Regions from separate parts of the Streptomyces sp. NPDC096205 genome, predicted to be linked through region 2. Evidence: riboswitches for the same ligand, from Rfam matches in the RefSeq annotation. Region 2 holds a riboswitch; each other region holds the start of a gene.
What was found. Region 2 has a riboswitch for cyclic di-AMP ahead of ACIQ6Y_RS30875 (transglycosylase SLT domain-containing protein). Riboswitches for the same ligand answer to the same signal wherever they lie in the genome.
Positions count from the first base shown of each region.

Region 1: linked by a shared signal. The riboswitch ahead of ACIQ6Y_RS02715 (peptidoglycan DD-metalloendopeptidase family protein) and the one ahead of ACIQ6Y_RS30875 (transglycosylase SLT domain-containing protein) in region 2 are both predicted to bind cyclic di-AMP.
Region 3: linked by a shared signal. The riboswitch ahead of ACIQ6Y_RS12435 (M23 family metallopeptidase) and the one ahead of ACIQ6Y_RS30875 (transglycosylase SLT domain-containing protein) in region 2 are both predicted to bind cyclic di-AMP.

Region 1 covers NZ_JBIWFS010000001.1:594,524-596,778, forward strand. Annotated here, with positions in the region: gene ACIQ6Y_RS02715 (peptidoglycan DD-metalloendopeptidase family protein) at 81-1,022, opposite strand; cyclic di-AMP (ydaO/yuaA leader) riboswitch at 1,028-1,186, opposite strand; gene ACIQ6Y_RS02720 (tyrosine-protein phosphatase) at 1,626-2,255, shown strand, end outside.
Region 2 covers NZ_JBIWFS010000009.1:281,529-283,783, forward strand. Annotated here, with positions in the region: gene ACIQ6Y_RS30870 (CocE/NonD family hydrolase) at 1-716, shown strand, start outside; cyclic di-AMP (ydaO/yuaA leader) riboswitch at 986-1,166, shown strand; gene ACIQ6Y_RS30875 (transglycosylase SLT domain-containing protein) at 1,172-1,642, shown strand; gene ACIQ6Y_RS30880 (HAD family hydrolase) at 1,658-2,255, opposite strand, start outside.
Region 3 covers NZ_JBIWFS010000003.1:21,178-23,432, forward strand. Annotated here, with positions in the region: gene ACIQ6Y_RS12430 (PrsW family intramembrane metalloprotease) at 1-3, shown strand, start outside; gene ACIQ6Y_RS12435 (M23 family metallopeptidase) at 93-1,157, opposite strand; cyclic di-AMP (ydaO/yuaA leader) riboswitch at 1,169-1,327, opposite strand; gene ACIQ6Y_RS12440 (PP2C family protein-serine/threonine phosphatase) at 1,542-2,255, opposite strand, start outside.

The sequences.
Region 1 (2,255 bases), on a different contig from region 2:
CACGAATCTCCGGGTCCGGACACACCGAAGGCCGGACCCGGGGATCGGGGTCCGGCCTTCGGCGGTGTGGGCCGCGGGCGTCAGCCGATGGCGACGCCGTGCGAGCGGAGGTAGGCGACCGGGTCGACGTCGGAGCCGTAGTCCGGGGTGGTGCGGATCTCGAAGTGCAGGTGCGGGCCGGTCACATTGCCGGTCGCGCCGGAGAGGCCGACCTGCTGCCCGGCGGTCACCGTCTGGCCGGCCGAGACGGACAGCGCGGACAGGTGGGCGTACTGGGCGTAGTAGCCGTCGGCGAGCTTGACGACGACCTGGTTGCCGTACGCGCCGCCCCAGCCCGCGGAGACCACGGTGCCCGCGCCGACGGCCTTGAGCGAGGTGCCGGTCGGGACGACGAAGTCGGCGCCGGTGTGGTAGCCGCTGGACCACATGCTGCCCGCCACGCGGTAGCCGGTGCCGACGGTGGCTCCGCTCACGGGGGCGGTGTAGCCGTTCGCCGCGGTGGTGTCCGCCTGGGTGGCGGCCGGCTCGGAGGCCTTCGAGGAGTCAGCGGTCTCGGAGGACTGCGTGGCCGGCTTCGGCGCCTCGGACTTCTGCGGGGCGGCGGACTTCTTCGCGGCGGACTCGGAGGACTGCGTGGCCGCGGCCTTCTTGCCGAGCGACAGCTTCAGGCCCGGGTGGATCAGCGACGGGTCGCTGCCGACGACCTCACGGTTGTCCTGGTACAGCTTCTGCCAGCCACCGCTGACGTGCTGCTCCTGGGCGATCTTCGAGAGATAGTCGCCGACCTTCACGGAATACGTGCGCGGCGTCGCGGCCTTCTTCTCGGCGGCCTTGATGGCGGTCTTCTGGACCGTCGCGGCCGAGCTGACGGCCTTCTCGGGGACGGACTGTCCGGTCGCGGCATTCGCACCGGTGGCCGCGAGAAGCGGCAGGGCGAGTGCGGCGCCACCGGTACCGGCGACGGCGATGGAACGGGTCAGGCGCTGGGCCTTGGGACGGCGGTGCTTACCCTTCGCGGGCATGGGCGTTTTCCTCTCCGGCGCCTGCGAGGTGAGCTGTCGGGTGCGGACTGGAGATGTCCGGCCGCGCCGGGCGCGGCTTAACCCCGAGCCTGTTTCCGGAGACCGGAACAGGCGGATGTACCTGTGGGTCCCCCGCTCCTGCCGTACACGGGTGGGTTTGCGCGGGCTCCGGTCGGCGGCAGGATTAGGCGTCCGTCCGGATCGGTGGCGAACGTAAGCGACCAAGACGCAAAGGGACAAGCAAGAGGTTCCACCCGAAGGCCTTCTTCTTGATCCCTTTCGGGAATTCCCGGTCACCCTCCGTGCATTTCGGCCGTTCCGCATTCGCCAAATGCCCTTGAAAAACGCATTGATTACGTGAGCATGACGGGCGACGCACGGTCACGGCTATGACGCTGCTCACGTGACGCTGCTCCACGTTCCTTTATTCCAGAGCGAGTTGGAAGGAAGGCGCTAATTCGGACAGAAAGCCCAGATGCGACGCAGACGGAGAAGCGGCACATACATATCCCAGGGAAGCCGTGTCGTAGGGTCAGTCGTATGGTCATGGACGTGCCCGTCGGTCGAGCCGCGCCGGCGGGACCCGACCGGAGGGAGCCCCACGTGACGCAGCAGGTCCCGTCGACCGAGCCGGAGCTGGCCGGAGTCCGCAATTTCCGTGACGTGGGCGGACTGCCGACCGTCGACGGACGCCGGGTGCGCCAGGGCGTGCTCTTCCGCAGCGGCCACCTCGCGCACGCGACCGCCGAGGACGCGGCCTTTCTCACGACCCTGGGCCTGCACACGATCTTCGACTTCCGCAACGCGGCGGACCAGAAGCTGGAGGGCCCGGACGTGGAGCTGCCGGGCGTGCGCAACGTCAACCTTCCGCTGAGCGACCCGGCCGACGGCGCCGAGTTCTGGAAGATGGTCCGCGAGGGCGACCTGGACCAGCTGCGCGCGATCCTCGCCGACGGCAAGGCGGCGAACCGGATGATCACCTCGTACCGGATCATGGTCAAGGAGCGCACCGCCGAGCACTCCCAGGTGCTGCACGCCCTCGCCGAGGACAGCGTCCCCGCCCTGATGCACTGCGCCGCGGGCAAGGACCGCGCCGGCCTGTCGATCGCCGTGACCCTGCTGGCCCTGGGCGTCGAGCGCGACGCCATCCTCACCGACTACCTGGAGTCGAACGCCAAGCACCGCCGCTACAAGGTGCGCCGCAACGGCGACGCCTCCGCCTACTCGCCCGAG
Region 2 (2,255 bases):
CGACGCCGCGCGGGCAGGTGGCCGCCCGGCTGTGCGACGTGGCCCCGGACGGGTCCTCGACGCTGGTCACGCGCGGGATGCTCGACCTCGCGGCCGAGGGGTCGTCGCAGACGGCGGACTTCTCGCTGAGCGCCGTCGGGTACGCCTTTCCGGCCGGGCATCGCATCCGGCTCGCCGTCTCCTCGGCGTACTGGCCGTGGGTGTGGCCCGAGCCGGAGTCGGCGGCCGGTTTCACGCTGGACCCGGCGGGCAGCACGCTGGAGCTGCCGGTGCGCTCGCGCCGGGCGGGCGCGGAGGTCGCCTTCGAGGAGCCCGAGCAGGCCGGGCCGCTGGGGGTGAGCCTGCCGGCCACCTTGGACGAGCCGCGGCCGGAGCGGGTGGTGGTGCGCGAGGTCGCCGAGGGCGTGTGGCGTCTGGAGGTCCTTCCGGTTCGGGGCGGCACGCGCGCGTACCCGGACGGTCTCGAGCTCACCGAGGAGGCGCTGGAGACGTACACGATCCGCGCCGACGACCCGCTGTCGGCCCGCGCCCGCACGGAGTGGTCGATCGGGCTGCACCGGCCCGAGCTGCCCTGGGCCGCCACCGTCCGCACCCGCTCGGAGATCGGCTGTGACGCGGAGCACTTCGTCACCTCCGACGAGGTGGTGTGCACGGAGGGCGGCGAGGTCGTGTTCCACCGCACCTGGGAGAGGCGCATTCCACGGACCGCCGATTGAGGGCGAGTTGGGGGTGATGCCCCAATTGCCGCTCTTGTGACTGCCGGTGAGATGGCTCACTGCGGGGCCGGGTGTGCGGTGATCGACTCTCACGGCACGCGCCAGGCCCCGCCGCTTGGTTGAGCGGAAATCGCCATAAAGGATCAAGTGCCGCAAACGCACTGATCATGCCCGACCGGTGCTTTGTGTGAATCCGGTACTTGTTTCGCCCATGTGCTCTCGCATACGTTCCCGGCCTGCCGGGCGGAACGCCGAATCCTGCCGCCGCCCATTGGCATCCACCGACCACGCAGCGGCAGGAGCGGGGGACCCAGGTAAGTCGCCGTACCGGACGTCGTACCAGCTACGACACCCGGCACGGCTTGGGGTCAAGCCATGCCTCTTCGGGCCTGGCCGGGCACCTTTCCGCCCGAACCCGACAGCTCACCTCGCAGGCGCCGGAGAGGACGTTCCCCATGCCTGCGCACACGCATGCAAACCGCCGCCCCCGTCTCGTCCGTGCCCTCACCGCCGCCGGTGTGGCCGCCGCCGCGCTCGCCCTGCCGTTCGCCGGCGCGACCGGCGCCTCGGCCGCCCCCACGGCCACGACGTCGGCGACCATCTACCCGAACACCCTCGACGGCTGGATCCGCCAGTCGCTCGACGTCATGGCCCAGAACGGCATCCCGGGCAGCTACGACGGCATCTACCGCAACATCATGCGCGAGTCGTCGGGCAACCCGCTCGCCATCAACAACTGGGACTCCAACGCGCTCGCGGGCACCCCGTCCAAGGGCCTGCTCCAGGTCATCGACCCCACCTTCGCGGCGTACCACGTGCCCGGCACCGCCTTCGACCCGTACGACCCGGTCGCGAACATCACCGCCGCCTGCAACTACGCGGCGGCCCGCTACGGCTCGATCGACAACGTCTTCGGCGCGTACTGACCGCCTCCCGGCCCCTCAGCCGTAGAGCCGTTCGAGGACGACGGCGATGCCGTCGTCCTCGTTCGAGCAGGTGATCTCGTCGGCCACCGCCTTCAGTTCCGGGTGCGCGTTGGCCATGGCCACGCCGTGCGCGGCCCAGTCGAACATCGGGATGTCGTTGGGCATGTCACCGAAGGCGAGGGTGTCCGCGGGTGTCAGGCCGAGCCGGCGGGCCGCCAGCGCCAGGCCCGTCGCCTTGGTGACGCCGCACGGCTGCAGCTCCACCGTCCCGGGCCCCGACATGGTGACCGTGGCCAGCGAACCCACCACCGCCCGCGCCACTGCCGCCAACTCGTCGTCGTTCAGGTCCGGATGGCGCAGCAGCACCTTGCTGATCGGCTCGCACCACAGGTCGTCGCGGCGGCGCACACGCACCGCGGGCAGGGTCGGGTGCGGCATCGTGTAGCCGGGCTCGATGAGGGTGAGCCCGTCGACGCCGTCCTGGTCCACGGCCGCGTACACCTGCCCCACCTCGGCCTCGATCTTGCCGAGCGCGGTCTCAGCGAGCTCCCGGTCCAGGGTGACGGACCACAGCAGCCGGTCGGCGCCCACGTCGTAGAGCTGCGCGCCCTGC
Region 3 (2,255 bases), on a different contig from region 2:
TAGGGCCTGCCCCTAGGCAGACGAAACCGGCAGCCCTGACGTCGGGGGGTTGTCGTCAGGACCACCGGGGTTTCAGTCGAGCGGAGGGGGCGTCAGGGGTTCAGGCCCCGGTCCCGCAGCCATGCCATGGGGTCCACGCCGGCCCCGTCGATGTGCACCTCCAGGTGCAGGTGCGGCCCGGTGACGTTGCCGGTCGCGCCGACGCGCCCGATGACATCGCCCGTGTTGACCGTCTGGCCGACGCTGACGTTGATCGAGGACTGGTGGGCGTAGCGGATCTCGGTGCCGTCCTCGAGGGTGAGGACGGTGCTGTAGCCGTACGACCCGCTCCAGCCGGCCTCGGTGATCGTGCCGGTGTGGATCGCCTTGATCGGCGTGCCGGTGGGCGCGGCGAAGTCGAGGCCGGTGTGGTAGCCGGAGGACCACATCGAGCCGGCCTGGCCGTAGGTGGAGGTGATCGTGTACGAGGAGGTCGGCAGCGTGTACTGGCGTGCCAGCTCGGCGAGGCGCTCGGCCTCGGCCTTCTTGCGGGCCTCCTCCTCCGCTGCGGCCTTCTCGGCGGCGGCCTTGGCCTCCGCCTCCTTCTCGGCCTTGGCGGCGGCCTCGGCGGCCTCCTTCTCGGCGGCGGCCTGAGCCGCGGCCTGGGCCGCCTGGGCCGCCTGGGCGGCCTTGGTGTCGGCCTGGTCCTGCTGCTGGGCGGCCTGCGCCATGATGCGGGCGCGCAGTGCCTCACCGGCGTCGGCGGTGTCCTCGGTGGCGTCGGCCGTGTCGGTGCCGAGGCTGCTGAGCGGGGCGACGGCCTCGGTGGTCTCCTCGGCGGGCGCGTCGTCGGAGATGAGGGAGCCGATGGAGGGCAGGTCGGGCATGGAGATGGCGACCGGCGGCTTGCCGGACTGGGCGCTGGCCATGCCGCCGGCGCCGACCGCGGCTATGACGCCGACGCCGAGGACGGTGGAGCTGCGGGCGAGTCCGCCGCCGCGCTGCTTGGCGACGCGGTGCCGGCCGCGGACGGGGCGGACGGAGTCCGCGGTGGGGTTCCACTCCTCCCACGGTCCCTCGTCGGTGGGGTGGCCGCCGTAGACGAACGTTTCCTCGGTCTCGGCGGTGCGCTGGCCCGGCATGAACGGGGCATGCGGGGCAGGGCGGTTGGACGCCACGTGGGCGTGCTCCTTTCCTTCCTTCTCGCCTACCGGGTTAGCTGACGGGTTCGGAGCAGGAAGGTCTCCTACGCGCGTATATGACACCGTGTGTCCACGGCGAAATACGCCCGATTCACCCCAAGTTGGTGGTTCCCCGGTTCCCTGACGGGATTCGGCGCGTGCGCACGGAGCCGTCTCTTGTGACGGCTGGGACGACCGCGCTGCGTTATCGGACGTTAATAGAACCGGGGCTCCAATTCCAAGCCGTTCGGCTTGATCATTAACGCGATCGACAGGGACGTAGAACCCAGGAGGGGCGAAAAACGGGCGAGTTGACCCGTACTCAGTACCGTCCGAGTTTTTGATGGTGACTCAGATGTTATGCGCAGGGCGCTCGCCCGATCACAGCACGTCACCCCGGGCCGGGCGCCGTACGGCGAGCAGCGCCATGTCGTCGGCGAGGGCGCCGCCGGTGTGCCGGCGGACCTCCTCCGCGAGGGTGCGCAGCAACTGGCCGGGGCCGCGGAAGGTGCGCCCGGCGAGCCGCGCCTCGGGGTCGTAGAACACCCCGCGGGCGTCACGGGCCTCGGACAGGCCGTCGGTGAAGAGCAGCAGGGTGGCGCCGCCGGGGAGGGGGTGCTCCTCGGCGCGGTCCGGCCAGCGGCCGAGGTCGCTCATGCCGAGCGGCAGGGCGGGCCGGTGGGCGGACAGCGGGACGAGGGTGCCGTCGGCGTGCAGCACGAGCGGGGCGGGATGGCCGCGGTTGAGGAGACGTACGACGCCGTCGCCGTGCGGGAGTTCGGCCAGCACGGCCGTGGTGAACCCCTCGTGGGCGTCCAGCCCGTCGCGCCGCGTGCCCTCGCGGTCCAGGGCGCGCTCCAGCCTCTGGGCGACCGCCTCCAGCGTGGCCTCCTGCTCGGCCGCCTCCCGGAACGCCCCGATGACGACGGCGACCGCCGACACCGCGCCCATGCCCTTGCCGCGTACGTCCCCGACGACGAGCCGCACCCCCTGCGGGCTGTCCTGCACCGCGTACAGGTCGCCCCCGATGAACGCGTCCGCCTGCGCCGCCTCGTAGCGCGCGGCGATCTCGAACCCGCCGATCCGCTCGGCGGG